DNA from 4 places in the Bacillus silvicola genome. Region 3 is predicted to be linked to each of the others. Evidence: riboswitches for the same ligand, from Rfam matches in the RefSeq annotation. Region 3 holds a riboswitch; each other region holds the start of a gene.
What was found. Region 3 has a riboswitch for S-adenosylmethionine ahead of ACP6L7_RS30845 (methionine ABC transporter ATP-binding protein). Riboswitches for the same ligand answer to the same signal wherever they lie in the genome.
Positions count from the first base shown of each region.

Region 1: it holds a riboswitch for S-adenosylmethionine, as region 3 does, so the genes downstream of both, ACP6L7_RS26605 (methionine ABC transporter ATP-binding protein) here and ACP6L7_RS30845 (methionine ABC transporter ATP-binding protein) in region 3, are expected to answer to the same signal.
Region 2: it holds a riboswitch for S-adenosylmethionine, as region 3 does, so the genes downstream of both, ACP6L7_RS27345 (peptide ABC transporter substrate-binding protein) here and ACP6L7_RS30845 (methionine ABC transporter ATP-binding protein) in region 3, are expected to answer to the same signal.
Region 4: it holds a riboswitch for S-adenosylmethionine, as region 3 does, so the genes downstream of both, ACP6L7_RS27430 (MetQ/NlpA family ABC transporter substrate-binding protein) here and ACP6L7_RS30845 (methionine ABC transporter ATP-binding protein) in region 3, are expected to answer to the same signal.

Region 1 is NZ_JBNGVC010000013.1:869,694-873,936, reverse strand. Features, by position in the region: gene pruA (L-glutamate gamma-semialdehyde dehydrogenase) at 1-1,143, shown strand, start outside; gene ACP6L7_RS26610 (cysteine hydrolase family protein) at 1,458-2,003, opposite strand; SAM riboswitch class I at 2,232-2,337, shown strand; gene ACP6L7_RS26605 (methionine ABC transporter ATP-binding protein) at 2,461-3,480, shown strand; gene ACP6L7_RS26600 (methionine ABC transporter permease) at 3,470-4,135, shown strand; gene ACP6L7_RS26595 (MetQ/NlpA family ABC transporter substrate-binding protein) at 4,157-4,243, shown strand, end outside.
Region 2 is NZ_JBNGVC010000013.1:1,016,210-1,020,452, forward strand. Features, by position in the region: gene ACP6L7_RS27330 (GRP family sugar transporter) at 1-232, shown strand, start outside; gene proC (pyrroline-5-carboxylate reductase) at 445-1,248, shown strand; gene ACP6L7_RS27340 (aldo/keto reductase) at 1,250-2,083, shown strand; SAM riboswitch class I at 2,238-2,342, shown strand; gene ACP6L7_RS27345 (peptide ABC transporter substrate-binding protein) at 2,477-4,117, shown strand.
Region 3 is NZ_JBNGVC010000013.1:1,696,825-1,701,067, reverse strand. Features, by position in the region: gene metQ (methionine ABC transporter substrate-binding lipoprotein MetQ) at 1-810, opposite strand, end outside; gene ACP6L7_RS30850 (methionine ABC transporter permease) at 833-1,498, opposite strand; gene ACP6L7_RS30845 (methionine ABC transporter ATP-binding protein) at 1,491-2,516, opposite strand; SAM riboswitch class I at 2,826-2,933, opposite strand; gene ACP6L7_RS30840 (hypothetical protein) at 3,059-3,403, opposite strand; gene ACP6L7_RS30835 (thioredoxin family protein) at 3,558-3,866, opposite strand; gene ACP6L7_RS30830 (toprim domain-containing protein) at 3,870-4,214, opposite strand.
Region 4 is NZ_JBNGVC010000013.1:1,035,234-1,039,476, forward strand. Features, by position in the region: gene ACP6L7_RS27415 (MFS transporter) at 1-44, opposite strand, end outside; gene ACP6L7_RS27420 (FAD-binding oxidoreductase) at 41-1,477, opposite strand; gene ACP6L7_RS27425 (NAD(P)-dependent alcohol dehydrogenase) at 1,678-2,586, shown strand; SAM riboswitch class I at 2,667-2,780, shown strand; gene ACP6L7_RS27430 (MetQ/NlpA family ABC transporter substrate-binding protein) at 2,866-3,678, shown strand; gene ACP6L7_RS27435 (methionine ABC transporter ATP-binding protein) at 3,691-4,243, shown strand, end outside.

The sequences.
Region 1 (4,243 bases), 830 kb from region 3:
GAAGCAATCGACTTTATGGAATATTATGCTCGTCAAATGTTGAAATTAAAAGATGGTATTCCAGTAGAAAGCCGTCCAATTGAATATAATCGTTTCTCTTACATTCCATTAGGAGTAGGTGTTATCATTTCTCCTTGGAACTTCCCATTCGCAATTATGGCAGGTATGACAACAGCTGCTTTAGTTTCTGGTAACACAGTATTACTAAAACCAGCTAGTACAACTCCTGTAGTAGCAGCGAAATTTATGGAAGTATTAGAAGAAGCTGGCTTACCAGCTGGCGTAGTTAACTTCGTTCCAGGTAACGGTTCTGAAGTTGGTGATTACTTAGTAGATCACCCTCGTACACGCTTCGTTAGCTTCACTGGATCACGCGATGTAGGTATTCGTATTTATGAGCGTGCAGCAAAAGTAAATCCAGGACAAATTTGGTTAAAACGTGTTATCGCTGAAATGGGCGGTAAAGATACAATCGTTGTTGATAAAGAAGCAGATCTTGAATTAGCTGCTAAATCTATCGTTGCATCAGCATTCGGATTCTCAGGACAAAAATGTTCTGCATGTTCTCGTGCAGTAATCCACGAAGATGTATACGATCATGTATTAAATCGTGCAGTTGAATTAACAAAAGAATTAACAGTTGCTAACCCAGCTGTATTAGGTACAAACATGGGTCCTGTTAATGACCAAGCTGCATTCGATAAAGTAATGAGCTATGTTGCAATTGGTAAAGAAGAAGGTAGAATCCTAGCTGGTGGCGAAGGAGACGATTCTAAAGGCTGGTTCATCCAACCAACAATCGTTGCTGACGTTGCAGAAGATGCTCGCTTAATGAAAGAAGAAATCTTCGGACCAGTAGTAGCATTCTGTAAAGCAAAAGACTTTGATCATGCACTTGCAATTGCAAACAATACAGAATACGGTTTAACAGGAGCAGTTGTTACTAACAACCGTGACCATATTGAAAAAGCACGTGAAGATTTCCACGTTGGTAACTTATACTTCAACCGTGGATGTACTGGTGCAATCGTAGGTTATCAACCATTCGGTGGCTTTAATATGTCTGGTACAGACTCTAAAGCTGGTGGCCCTGATTACTTAGCGCTTCACATGCAAGCAAAAACTACTTCTGAAACTTTATAAGAAATAGTAGGAAAGATCTTCACAGACTGTGAAGATCTTTTCTTTTTGAGAAATTCTCTATAATAGAAGCTAGTTAATTTCAATTAAGAAAAGGTTACCGGATATTACCATTTGTTCTTTGGAATTAGTTAAACCCTATTAATAGTGGGATAAACATGTAAATAGAAATAAAATAGCGAGAAAAATTGACTTATTAGTCATATTTTTTAGTATTCATTTTGAGAATTTCCTGTATAATACAATTTGAAAGAAAATCTATGGTTAGACAAGAGAACACTCCTTTCGGTTTTGCTCACTGAAAGGAGTGTTTTTTTTTAGGTCGCTAAAAACTCTGCTGTACTCCTTACATTTGCGTATACTCCATTTAAACTAGCCAAAATTGTATTATGAATATAAACAGCTGGTATAGTAGCATTCTTAAATGAAAGATCTTTTGTAGCACAAGCATCGTGTATTAGGGTACAGTGAAGGCCAAAATCAAAAGCAGCCCTTACCGTAGCATCAATACACATATGGGTCATCATCCCGCATATTACGACGTGCTCAATTCCTGAACGTTGTAATCGTTCTAGAAGATCGGTTTCTCGGAAGCTATTTGGATAATGTTTAAGGATAACGGTTTCCTCTCTAAGTGGACGGACATTTTCGTGAATATGGACACCTTCTGTATTGGGTAGGAAAAAAGTAGCGTTATCTTTTATAGCTACATGCTGGATATGAAAAATAGGTTCGTTTCTTATTCTAAAATGTTGCAGTAGCTGTTCAGCATATTCACTTGCTTCTACTGGATTACGTAATTCCATCTTTCCATTTGGAAAATAATCATTTTGAATATCGACGAGCAAAAGGGCTGTTTTCATATATTCATCTTCCTCCGAGTTTCATATTCAAATAATGTTATTCAATTCATAGAGAGGATTCTCCTTTTAAAAAGTATGAGGGAGGAGAATTTAACATAACATTGTATTGTGATTTTTATTTAAAAATTTTAATAGAGAAATAATTAATGTTTTTCTGAAAAATGTATTGACTCTTATTATTCTGAGTTCTATAATGGGAATTAATTAAATGACAATTAAATCGATACACTCTTATCCAGAGAGGTGGAGGGACTGGCCCTACGATACCTCAGCAACGGGTTTTTAAATACCGTGCTAATTCCAGCAAGCTTAAAATAAGCTTGGAAGATGAGAAGATGTGAACGAGTACATATAAGTGCTCTCCTTCTTATCTTTTATAGGTGATAAGAAGGAGAGCACTTTTTATTTTACCTCGAAATCTCTACTTCAAGTTTTACAGCATATAGGAGGGAAGAAAATGATTTCTTTTAACAATGTAAGTAAAGTCTATGAATCAGGTGGGCAATCTGTTCATGCAGTGGAGGATGTAACGCTATCAGTTGAAAAGGGCGAAATTTTTGGCATTATCGGATTTAGTGGTGCTGGAAAGAGTACGTTATTACGTCTAGTAAACATGCTAGAGAGACCAACTGCGGGAACGATTTCAATAGATGATAAAGATATTACATCATTATCGACGAAAGAATTACGGAAATTAAGACAAAGAATCGGAATGATTTTTCAAAGCTTTAATTTATTTAATTCAAGAACAGTGTTTGGAAATATTGCGTATCCATTAAAGTTAGCGAAATTGCCAAAGAATGAAATAAAAGAAAGAGTAACTGAATTACTAAAATTTGTTGGTCTAGAAGATAAAGCAAACTATTATCCAGAGCAGTTATCAGGTGGACAAAAGCAGCGCGTTGGGATTGCAAGAGCACTGGCGACATCCCCGGATATTCTCATATGTGATGAGGCAACATCAGCTTTAGATCCAGAAACAACGACAGAAATTCTGAACTTATTAAAGAAAGTAAATAGGGAATATAATGTAACAATCCTACTCATTACACATGAAATGCACGTAGTGAAAGAAATTTGTCACCGTGTAGCTGTAATGGAGAAGGGAAAGGTTATTGAAGAAGGGAAACTGTTTGACGTTTTCACACAACCAAAAACAAAGACAACTCAAAACTTTGTACGTTCTGTTATTAATGATCATTTACCGGAAAGTGTTCTAGGGAAAATTCAAAATGGTGGACAGATTTATCGCTTAACATTTACTGGTGAAGAGACAGGGCAGCCAGTACTATCATATATCGCAAAAAACTATAACGTCGATGTAAACGTACTGTACGGAAATATTATTGAACTTCAAAATGTGCTATTTGGAAATCTACTTGTAGAATTGCAAGGTGAGCAGACAGAAATTCAAAAAGCATTACAGCATCTAAGACTGCAAGTGCAGCTGAAGGAGGTAGAAGCTCATGCGAGTTGATTGGAGTATATTTTGGCCCCGCATATTAGATGCGACGGGGGATACCCTCTTAATGGTAATTGTAACCCTTATATTTGCTATAATTCTTGGTATAACTCTAGGTTTACTATTGTATGTAACGAGAAAAGGAAACTTTTTAGAAAATAAATGGGTCTTTTCTATTCTTAATATCATTATTAATACAATTCGTCCGGTTCCATTCATCATCTTCTTAGTAGCTTTAAGCCCACTAACAAGAAGTGTTATCGGAACGACGATTGGAACAGCAGCAGCAATCTTTCCAATGACGTTAGTTGCATCAATCGGTATTGCTAGAATGGTTGAAACAAATCTTGTTTCTGTTCCGAAAGGGATAATTGAAGCAGCGCAAGCAATGGGAGCTTCCCCAATTAGAATTGTTTTTGAAATTCTTGTGCCAGAAGCGTTAGCGCCATTAATCTTAGGTGTTACGTTTATGACAGTTGGTTTAATTGAATTTTCTGCAGTTGCTGGGCTTGTCGGTGGTGGCGGTCTTGGTGACTTAGCAATGACATATGGTTATCAACGTTTTGATACGTCAGTTATGTTCGTAACGGTTGTTTTACTTATTATTCTCGTACAAATAGCTCAAAATTTAGGAAACTACTTTGCAAAAGTCTTTTTACGTAGATCATAAAAAGGAAGAGGGGAAAAGAAAATGAAGAAAATTTTAGCATTTGCATTATCAGCGATCGTAGGAATTACAGCTTTAAGCGGCTGCTCAGGTGGAGATACAGGTGCAGGA
Region 2 (4,243 bases), 680 kb from region 3:
TGCTTTATCTGGTTTACTATGGGGAACTGGAAACTTATTCTTACTTCTTTCATTACCACGTGTCGGAGTAGCAACAAGCTTCCCATTATCTCAAACTGGAATCGTTATCTCAACATTCGGTGCAATCGTATTCTTAGGTGAAAAGAAAACAAAACGTCAATTGATCTTTATTGCACTAGGTAGTGTTTTAATTATCGGTGGCGCTGTATTGCTTGGTATGACGAAAGCATAAGCTTATAATTTATCAATCCCTGAAGCATAAATGCTTCAGGGATTTTTGATTATAATTATTTTTCAAATATAATAATCTTCATAGTCCTTTTTATATAGCCTTCCTTCCCTCCAATTGTATTCTCTCCACTACAAGCCGTTTCTTTTTACAAAATTCTCTTAAAAATGGTATCGTTTTTTATAACATATTCTCATCAGAAAGGAATAAAGGATATGCCTAATAAACATCGAATTTTATTTATTGGTGCCGGTCGTATGGCAGAAGCTATATTTGCTGGACTACTTACAACAAGTAAAGAATACATCGAAGAAATTATCGTTTCTAACCGAAGCAACGTAGAAAAGCTAGAACAATTACGAGCACGATATAATGTGTCTACTACAACAGATTGGAAGCAGCATGTTACATCTGTTGATACGATTGTTTTAGCAATGCCACCTTCTGCACATGAAGAATTATTAGCAGAATTATCTCCGTTACTATCGAATCAACTTGTCGTAACGGTAGCCGCTGGCATTGGCCCATCTTATTTAGAAGAAAGACTTCCCGGGGGGACACCTGTTGCTTGGATTATGCCAAATACAGCTGCCGAAATCGGAAAGTCTATCTCCTTATATACAATGGGACGATCAGTAAACGAGATGCATCAAGAAACCCTGCAACTGCTTTTAAGAGGCATTGGTACTTCGCAACTTTGCACTGAAGAGGAAGTTCATCAGCTTACCGCAGTTACTGGAAGTGCACCTGCTTTCCTTTATTACTTTGCCGAAAGCTTAATTGAAGCAACAAAAAGTTATGGAGTCGATGAAGCAACCGCAAAACACCTTGTCATTCAAATGATTTCCGGCTCTACTTCTATGCTTGAACAAACGCAAGATCCAGCTAACCTCCGCGAACAAGTAACAACACCAGGTGGTTCCACAGCTGAGGGTCTCAAAGCTTTATATGAATATAATTTTTCAGAGGCAATTCAAAAAGCAGTAGAAGCAACAAACAAAAAAGCTAGGGGGAAATAATATGAATTTAACAAGTTTAAAAGACTATACAACATTACATAACGGCGTAAAAATGCCTTGGTTCGGTTTAGGTGTTTTTAAAGTAGAAGATGGTTCAGAAGTAATTGAATCTGTAAAAGCAGCAATTAAAAATGGCTACCGTAGTATCGATACTGCAGCAATTTATCAAAACGAAGAAGGCGTTGGACAAGCGATCCGTGAATCAGGTGTTGCACGTGAAGAATTATTTATCACATCAAAAGTATGGAATAGCGATCAAGGATATGAAACAACACTTCAAGCATTTGAAACTACATTAGAGAAATTAGGTCTAGATTATTTAGATTTATATTTAGTACATTGGCCTGTAAAAGGGAAATATACTGAATCATGGAAAGCATTAGAAAAGCTTTATAAAGATGGCCGTGTTCGCGCTATTGGTGTGAGCAATTTCCACATTCATCACTTACAAGACGTATTTGAAATTGCTGAAATTAAGCCAATGGTCAATCAAGTGGAATACCACCCACGTTTAGCACAAGAAGAGTTACACACTTTCTGTAAAGAACATAATATCCAGCTTGAAGCTTGGTCACCATTAATGCAAGGACAGCTACTGGATAACCCAACATTACAAGACATTGCGACAAAATATAATAAATCGACTGCACAAGTTATTTTACGCTGGGATCTACAAAACGAAGTTGTAACAATCCCTAAATCTATTAAAGAACATCGCATTATTGAAAATGCAAATATATTCGATTTTGAATTAAGTGCTGATGACATGAAAGCAATTCAAGCTCTAAATGAAGATCATCGCGTTGGTCCAGATCCGGATAACTTTAACTTCTAATAGGGAAACCACTGCCATATGCAGTGGTTTTTTTATTTTTAATAAAACTGAAAATTTAAACTATATTCCATTTGATTGACACTTCATTATCTAAGGTGTAAGATTTTGAATTATCAAAGAAACACAAAAATTAATAAAATTTATTCGTTTACTCATTGTATCAAGAGAGGTGGAGGGACTGGCCCTTTGAAACCTCGGCAACAGGTTCATTTTGAATACTGTGCCACTTCCTGCAAGCTTTGTGCTTGAAAGATAGAATGAGGGACTTCGTTTATATACGGGTGCATAACTTGTACGTAAAAATCCCTCTTTCTCAATATGAAAAGAGGGATTTTTTGTTTTTCATTCCCTCATCATCATCCAATCTTATTAACCATTTAGGAGGAAAATCAAATGAAAAAGAAGTTTGTACCCGGTATTGCATCAGTTGTAGGAGTAAGTATTTTATTAACTGGTTGCGGCAGTTATAAAAACGAAGCAAGCGGAGCAAATGCAAAAGACGAGGCACCTAGTAAACAGGTTTTAAACTTATCTTCACCTACTGAAATACGAACAATGGATACAGCTCGTGCTACAGATACTGATTCTGGTCAAGTAATGAGAAACGTATTTGAAGGTTTGTATAATCTTGGTGAAGGTAACAAACCTGTCCCTGGCGTTGCAAAATCTCATGAAGTAAATGGCGATAAAACGAAATACACATTCCATTTACGAGATTCAAAATGGTCAAACGGCACTCCTGTTACAGCGAAAGATTTTGTCTTCGCTTGGCAAAGAGCTGTCGATCCAGCAACAGCCTCTGAATATGCATTTCTATTCTTTGATATTAAAAATGCAACAAAAATTAACAACAAAGAACTTCCAGCCGATCAACTTGGTGTAAAAGCAATTGATGACCATACGTTTGAGGTAGAATTAGAACGCCCTGTTCCGTACTTTATTAGCTTAACAGCGTTCCCAACATTTCTACCAATTAACGAGGAATTCTTTAAATCACAAGGTGATAAGTACGCTTTAGAAGATAACAAAATCTTGTACAACGGAGCTTTTACACTAAGCGATTGGAAGCATGAACAAAGCTTTAAATTTAAGAAAAACCCTACCTATTGGGATAAAGATAATGTCAAACTCGAAGAAATCAATTTCAACGTTGTGAAAGAGAAATCAACAGAAGTAAATTTATTCGAATCCAAACAATTAGACCGTATAAAACTAACATCTGATTTCGTTGATAAATATAAAAAGGATACTAACTTCAAAGAACGTCCGAATGTAGGGGTACAGTTTTTACGTATGAATCAACAAAACAAAGTACTTCAAAACGTTTCTGCACGCCAAGCAATCGATCAAACAATTGATCGAAAATCCTTTGTAAATACGTTATTAAATGATGGCTCTACACCAACCTTTAGTCTCGTGCCGAAAAACTTTGCAAAAGGGCCTGATGGAAAAGACTTCCGTACTGCAAACGGCGATTTAACAAAAGTTGATACAACATCTGCACAAGAATTATGGAAGAAAGCAAAAAAAGAACTTGGTTCTGAAAAGATAACATTAGAATTATTAACAAGTGATGGTGACCTTGAGAAGAAAACTGGTGAGTTCCTAAAAGGGCAACTAGAAAAGAATTTAGATGGCTTAACAGTAAATATAAAACCGCAACCACGTAAACAACAAGTTTCACTCTTATTAAAAGGTGACTACGAGATTGGAATTGACGGTTGGAGCCCTGACTTTGCTGATCCAATTACATTCCTTGAACTATTTACGACGAATAACCCTTACAACTTAGATCATTACTCTAATAAAGAGTTTGATGACACAATTGAAAAAGTTAAAACTACCTTGGCTGGTGATGAAAAAGCTCGCTGGGAAGCGTTACTAGCATCAGAAAAAATCTTATTTAAGGACTCTGTTATCGCTCCTCTTTACCAAAAAGGAGAATCTTATCTAGAGCGTTCTTATGTAAAAGGAATTGTACAAGTAGACTTTGCAGGTCAATTAAACTTCAAATGGGCAAAAATTGAAAAATAAAATGCGACTTTAATCATCGTGTTTCCACCAACTCCCATTGTTTTTTTGGCAAAATATATTAAAAGTAGATTCCTTAATATGAGTGAATCTACTTTTTTAATATATTATTTCAAGAAATTAACACTC
Region 3 (4,243 bases):
TTCTTTTACAGGAACAACTGCTCCTTTATATTCTTTATTAATAAAGTCTTCGATTTCTTTAGAATGCAATACTTCTACAAGCTCTTTAATCGCTTTTTTATCTTTATCACCTTTACGAACCACTAACACGTTTGCATATGGAGAATCATCGCCTTCAATTGCAATTGCATCTTTTTCTGGGTTTAATTTCGCATCAATTGCATAGTTCGAGTTAATTAAAACAGCGTCGCCTTCTTTATTGTTATACACTTGTGGTAACAAACCAGGCTCAATATCTGTTTTGAACTTTAAGTTTTTCGGATTATCTGCAATATCTTTTGGAGTTGCATTAACTGGTTCTACTCCGTCTTTAATTTTTAAAATGCCTTCTTTTTGTAAAATTGCTAAACCACGACCATGATCAGTAACAGAATTACTCATAATAATTGTCGCCCCGTCTGGAAGTTCTTTTAAGCTCTTATATTTTTGAGAATATACACCAATCGGTTCTAAATGAATTTTTCCTGCTACTTCAAAATCATATTTTTTATCTTTAATTTCTTTTTCTAAATACGGAATGTGCTGGAAGTAGTTCGCATCTAATTCTTTATCTGCTAACGATTTATTCGGTAACACGTAGTCTTGGAATTTTTTAATTTCTAACTCAATTCCTTTTTTCTCAAGTAACGGTTTTGCCTTTTCTAAAATTTCAGCGTGCGGTACGTTAGAAGCACCAACAACAAGTTTCTTTTCATCTTTATCTTTCCCCCCGCAAGCAGCTAACCCAAAAATTGAAGTTGAAATAAGTGCTGTAAGTAATAATTTTTTCATTTGAAATATCCCCCTGTTTTCATTATCTTTTATCTATCCGAGTCGTTAAACTATCACCAATCCACTGAATGAAGAATACAACTAGTAATACACAAATTGTCGCAACGATTGTTACATCGTTATTCCCTCTCTGGAATCCCTCTAAATAAGCAAGCGTTCCAAGACCACCAGCACCAACAACACCTGCCATTGCTGTATAGCCTACTAAAGCAATAGTCGTAACCGTTATACCAGATACTAACGCTGGTAACGATTCTGGAATTAACACTTTCAAAATAATTGTGCTTGTTTTTGCTCCCATTGCTTTTGAAGCTTCAATTACACCTTTATCAATTTCACGAAGTGCGATTTCAACCATTCTCGCGTAAAACGGTGCTGCGCCAATAATTAAAGCTGGCAGTGCTGCACTCGCTCCAAGGATTGTTCCAAGAAGGATTTTTGTGAATGGGATTAATAAAATAATTAAAATGATGAACGGTATAGAACGGAAAATGTTTACGAATGCTCCAATCACCGTATTAATCGCTTTATTTTCCCATAAATTATCTTTCGCTGTCATAAAGAGTAATAGTCCTAAAATAAGTCCTAACACAAATGTGGCAAGCGCTGCGATTGCCGTCATATATAACGTTTCACCAGTTGCTTCTAACATTTGATTCCAATCAATATTTGCGATTAACTTATCCATGTGCAATCACCTCCAGCTCTACTTGATCTTGATGAATTCCTTCTATCGCTTGCTGGATCGCTGTTTCCTCACCATTTAAATGAACAACTAAACTTCCATAAGAACCGTTATTCGTTTGTGCGATATTTCCTTGCAAAATGCTAACTTCTATATCGCTGCGTTGCATTAATCTTTGAAGTACTGGTCTTTCTACAGCCTCACCGACAAACTGCAAGCGAATTACTTTTCCATCTGGATACTTTTCTATTAAGCTTTCAATCGTTTCATTCGTATCTTCAGAATCCGTTAACTGCTGTACAAATCGTTTTGTAATGTCCTGCTTTGGATTACGGAATACGTCAAGTACTGGACCTGTTTCTACGATTTTCCCTTTCTCCATTACAGCAACTCGATTACAAATCTTCCGAATCACGTGCATCTCATGTGTAATTAATACAATTGTTAAGTTGAGACGCTTATTAATGTCTAATAATAAATCTAAAATTTGATCCGTCGTTTCTGGATCAAGAGCTGACGTTGCTTCATCACATAAAAGTACTTGTGGATTATTTGCTAACGCTCTTGCAATCCCAACGCGTTGCTTTTGTCCACCACTTAACTGAGATGGATATGCGTCTCCTCTTCCTTCTAATCCAACGAGATGAATTAACTCATCAACACGTTTTCTTCTCTTCGCCTTATCCACACCCGCAATTTCAAGTGGGAATTCGATATTTTCGCGTACAGTTCGTGACCAAAGTAAGTTGAAGTGCTGAAAAATCATTCCGATTTCTTGTCTTGCCTTACGAAGTTCACTTCCTGTAATTGCTGAAATTACACGATTTGCGATTGTAATTTGACCAGACGTTGGTTTCTCTAACTGATTAAACAATCTAATTAAAGAACTTTTCCCAGCGCCACTATATCCGATAACACCAAATATTTCGCCTTTCTCTATTTGTAAGTTGGCGTTATCTACAGCAGTGACATCACCGCTTTTTGCCTTATATATTTTCTTTACATTTTCTAATAAGATCATGATGTTCACCCCTTTTTTAAATAAAAAGCGCAAGCAGCTCGTTTAGAACAAGAGGACGCCCGAATCCCAGACGTAGAGGCGCTGTTTGCCTCATAGGAAGGGATGAAACGACCGACTGTTCTAGCCGCTGGAGCTGGATTTCATAAAACTTTAGATAGACTCCGCAATTTTTTTATTTTTGATGCGTGTAGTCCATCGGTATATCTCCTCTTATTATTTGAATGTCCTCCACATTCAAACAACAAAAAAACCTTTCCGCTTTAGAGAAGCAGAAAGGTTTATATGCGTATATAACAACATTATCCCTCTCTCTCATCTCTCAAAGCATTTGCTTTGCAGGAATTGGCACCATTTCAACATAAGTTGACGGTTGCCGGGCTTCACAGGGCACAGTCCCTCCACCTCTCTTGATAAGAGAAATCAGATTAAATTTTCGTCTGATTTGAAATTTATTAAATTGTCTATATTTTATGAATTGAATTGTATCAATATCCATACGCCATGTCAACAGAAATTTTCGTAAAAAAAGAAACTTCAGACTTTTAAGCACCCACTGACATCGGCTTACATATATGAAACATTGATTCAATTAACAACATCGTTCGATACGTTCCCGAATATTGCACACGCCCATCGCTCATTAACGTCTGCAACCTTATATTTCCATTCACCAAACGTTTTACATCCTCTTCCCCTAAACACACGATTTGTTCTGTTCCTCTTTCCTCTTTCAAAAGTTCAATATAATCCCTTGAAATTTGTAATGAACAGCATTCATCCCCAAAGCGAAAATTAACAGTTTTTTCTCCTTGTCTTAAAAGCGGCTCTAAATGATATTGACCATTAGCGTAATTTACAAATGATTGTAGCAAAGAATATAATTTCACCCTAAATCACATCCTTCATATCACTTTCTATTACACATACCATTCCCTCTCACTAAAGAGCAATCCTGTAACTTTCGCTCGACAAATACTGTAACCACCCTGCATCTCGACATATTTCCCAAGAAATATGTCGAGGCGGCAAAAACTTTGCCGCCTACTTTAATTCCGTATATAAATATTCCACCGAATGAAATGCATATATCTTCTTCATTAGTGTCCCATTTTCAAAAACAAGTAAACACGGTACACTTTCGATTCCATACTCTTTCGCTAAATGCGGAGCATAATTTAAATCTAACATTCCAATTTTCAAATCTTCAATCGTCATCTCGACAACCGTTAACATCTTTTTTGCTAATTGGCATGTTCCACACATTGGTGTATATACATATAGCACTGTTTTTTCTTCGTTTTCTATTAGGGCTGTAGCTTCGGTACCTGTCCAGTCAATCACTTCTATCATTCCTTACCGTAAATATTCTGTATAAACGTCAATGTCAGCTCCCCATAATACATTTGCTAAATGTGAAGAAGGCGCAGTCGCCACCTCGCGATACGAGCGATCAATATAAATATGCTCTGCTTGCGGAAATTCTTTTCGAAATTGTTTCCTTAACTTTTCCCCTGCATCATCAGCATCCACTAGCACATATACGTCCTTATCAAAAAATTGATCAATGAGCTCATCCATTTTCGACAAACCAATTGTACCATTTGTACAAACAATTTCCACCGGTTCACGAATAATAGATTCAATCTTTCTTCTGTCTGACTTACCTTCTACAATAATGACTTTTTCCACATAAATCATATGTCATCACCCGATCACCATATACTATA
Region 4 (4,243 bases), 660 kb from region 3:
ATCATGATTATGCTTTGTGACGCTACAAATCTTCTATATGTCATTTGCTATACTCCTTATAAAATAAATTCACAAATCGTTCCTCTGGGTCTACTTCCTTCTTCTTCTGAAGGAATTCTTCTATACGAGGATATGCTTCCTTTAGTTGCTCCTTTTCCGGATAAGAATAATACGGTAAATAATAACTTCCATTATGCTTTAAAGTAACATCAATCATCTTCTGAATGACCACTTTTGTTTTCTTTATTTCATCCTCAGAACGCCCTTGATTAATTAAAAATACAAGCGCAAACATATCATCTTTCGCATAAGATAGCACCGCATTCTCATTCTTTTCTACATAGCGGATTGTAATGTTAAGAAGATTTAATTCCTCTTCATTTAAAACACTTCGTAAATCATCTATATACTCTGCAAAACTATCTATTGGTACAAAGTACTCTTGTAAAACTTCGGTCAAGTTCGGATTATCATATTCCATAAAAGCACTATCAGATCTCATTACATTATTTCGAGTTTCATACTTACCATCTGTACGTTCAAAATAACTTCTTTGTATATCCCAAAATGCATTCTTTCCCCAATCACTATAACGCGATAATCCAAGCAAAAACTTCGGTGCGGCTATAATATTTTCTTCCTTTAATTCGCTGTATTCTCCCAGCTTCTGCTGATCTTCTGCCAATACATAATCCGTCACATACATTTCTTTCAAGAACGACTTTGGTGCAACAGAAATACGCGCTAAATGCATACGTATATTCTCAGCCTTCTTCACCTTCTCCTTAAAATACGAAGAATATTCCTTATAGTCTAGTACCCTCGTATGCGTTTCATATAATTCATCATTAGTTAACTTTAGCGTCACATCTAAAATTACACCAAACAATCCGTATCCCCCAATTACATACGGAAGCAAGTCCACATTTTCTTCTCTACTTACATTACGTACCGTACCATCTGCCATTAACAATCTGAACGACTCTACTGTATCAATCAATGCTTCATGACGAATATCACGCCCATGTACATTTACACTTAATGAACCACCAACAGTAAAAATATTTTGAGATTGCATCACTTGAACTGCAAGACCATATGGATTGATTTTCTTTTGAATGTCATTCCATGTGACACCGCTTTGTACCCTAATCCTCTTTTTCTCCGGATCAAACTCTAATATTTCATTATAGCCCTTCATATCAAGCATCGTGCCGTTCGGATAATACGTCTGTCCGCCTTGGCTATGTTGCATACCTGCAATAGAAATCTTCTCTCCAGAAGCATTTGCATCTTGCACTAATTTTTTAAATGAATTTTCATCCTCAGCATTTTCAACACGTTTAATTTTCGTTGGAAGTAACTTTCCTACATCACTCATAATAGGATGATCCAGTTGCTCTTTGTATGTATATATAGATGTCGCGAGCAACACTGTATACGCTACAATAACAACTGCTATCTTTCTTTTTTTCAAATGGCACTCTCCTCGTTTGAAATTCTAATCTCACTAGTACTTCTCTCTATTTTTATTGTACCTACTTTTTTAAAAGGAAAATACTACACTGTAAAAAAGAACTATCCTTCTTTTACTTACTATGAAGTGAAACCATAAGCATGATTTTAAAAAAATTTAAATATGATGTAGAGGAAAATAACTTTATTCAGGAGGTTGCTATGAAAGCAATTATTTGCACAAAATACGGGCCACCTAACGTTCTCAAGCTTCAAGACGTAAAGAAACCTACTCCTAAAAAGAATGAAGTATTAGTTAAGATTCACGCAACAAGTGTAACTACTGGAGATTGTAGAATGCGGAGCTTTTCTAGCCCCCTATTATTTTGGATTCCTATGCGAATTATATTAGGTTTCAGAACACCGAGAAGGCCTATACTCGGTGTAGAATTATCTGGTGAAATTGAAGAAATAGGAACGGATGTAACTCAATTTAAAAAAGGAGACCCAGTCTTTGCATTAACAGGACTGAACGTTGGTGGTTATGCTGAATACACATGTGTGCATGAAAGCGGATTGATAGCATTAAAGCCCCTCAATTTAACATATGAAGAAGCTGCTGTTATTCCTTTTGGTGGCACTTCAGCATTACATTTTTTGAGAAAAGGACACATAAAAAAAGGACAGCAAGTACTTATATATGGCGCTTCCGGATCAGTAGGTACCGCTGCTGTGCAACTTGCTAAATATTTCGGTGCGACTGTTACAGCTGTTTGTAGCAATTCAAATTTTGAGTTAGTACAATCTTTAGGAGCTAATCACGTAATTGATTATACGAAAGAAGATTTTACAAAGCGAGATGAACGCTACGATATTATATTCGATGCAGTTGGAAAAATTAAAAAATCCCATTGCAAGAGTGCATTAACAGCTAACGGTAAATACGTGTCAGTCAACGGAACGATGGCAAAAGTAAGCAAAGAAGATATGCTTCTACTAAAAATGCTAACGGAAGAAGAAAAATTAAAACCAGTTATTGATAAAACTTACCCGCTAGAAGAAATTTCAGAGGCTCATACGTACGTAGAGACCGGACATAAAAAAGGGAATGTTTCCATCACCTTAAAATAAAATATATTCAGAAAATAATATTGACAATTCTTTTTGTAAGATTTACTATTAATACCATATTTAAAAACTACATACACATACTCTTATCAAGAGTGGCGGAGGGACTGGCCCGATGATGCCCGGCAACCGAGCTTATAACGTATAAGCTAAGGTGCTAATTCCTGCAGAACGATTTTCGTTTTGGAAGATAAGAGAGGAACCTATTTCGTCTATTCGGCACCTCTCTTATTTTTGAGAGGTGCTTTTTATTTTGGAACGTATATTAAGGGGGAATTATAGATGAAAAAGGTATTATTAAGTATTGTAAGTGGAGCTGTATTATTGTTAGGTGCATGTGGTGCTAATTCTGATAAAGAGGTAAAAGCATTAGATGAGAAAAAGATTACCGTTGGTGTAACAGGTGGACCGCATGAACAAATTTTTGAAAAGGTGAAGGAAGTTGCAGCAAAAGATGGTCTCGAAATTGATGTAAAGGTATTTAATGATTATGTAGCGCCAAACGTATCTTTAGATGAAAAAAGCCTCGATGTAAATAGCTATCAAACTAAATCTTATTTAGATGTATTTAAAGCCGAACGCAACATGAAATTAACTGAAGTATTTTCAACAGTAACATTCCCTATGGGCGTATATTCTAAAAGTTTAAAAGATGTAAAAGAATTAAAAGAGGGTGACGCAATTGCTGTACCAAACGATCCAACAAATGAACTTCGAGCTTTAAAACTATTTGAAAAAGCAGGGATTTTAAAAGTCGATCCAAAAGCTACAGAAAAGGCAACTGCAAAAGATGTAATTGAAAATCCAAAAAAATTAAAGATTGTTGAATTAGAGGCATCTCAATTACCAACGCAGCTAAGTGAAGTGAAAGCCGCTGCAATTAATACAAACTTTGCATTAGGTGCAAAATTAAGCCCAGCGAAAGATTCTATTTTCCGCGAAGGAAAGGATTCACCATATGTGAATTGGGTCGTTGTTCGTACTGAAAATAAAGATGATGCAGTTGTAAATAAATTGAAGAAAGCTTATCAATCTAAAGAAGTAAAAGATTTCATTGAGAAAAAATTTGATGGTTCTGTTTTACCGTCTTGGTAGGAGCTGACTATAATGATTGAATTAAAAAACGTCTCCAAAGTATTTACAACAAAAAAAGGGAATGTTGAGGCCCTTAAATCAACTTCCCTTAAAGTAAAAAAGGGCGAGGTATTTGGAATCATTGGATATAGCGGCGCTGGTAAAAGTACATTAATTCGCTGTGTAAATTTATTAGAAAAACCAACGACAGGAAATATCATTATAAACGAACAAGATTTAACAACCTTATCGACAAAAGAACTCGCAAAAGCGAGACAAAAGATCGGCATGATTTTTCAAGGATTCAATTTACTTAAAACCGTTACCGTTTATGAAAACATCGCACTACCCTTACGTCTATCTGGTCTTCCCAAAAATGAAATTGAAAAAAGGGTAGAAAAGTATTTACGCATTGTTGATCTCTTTAATAAAAAAGACGCCTATCCAAGTGAATTATCTGGTGGCCAAAAACAACGTGTAGCGATCGCTCGTGCACTATCTCATGAGCCTGAAGTTTTATTAAGTGATGAAGCAACGAGCGCATTAGATCCGGAAACGACCGATTCTATTCTTGATTTGTTATTAA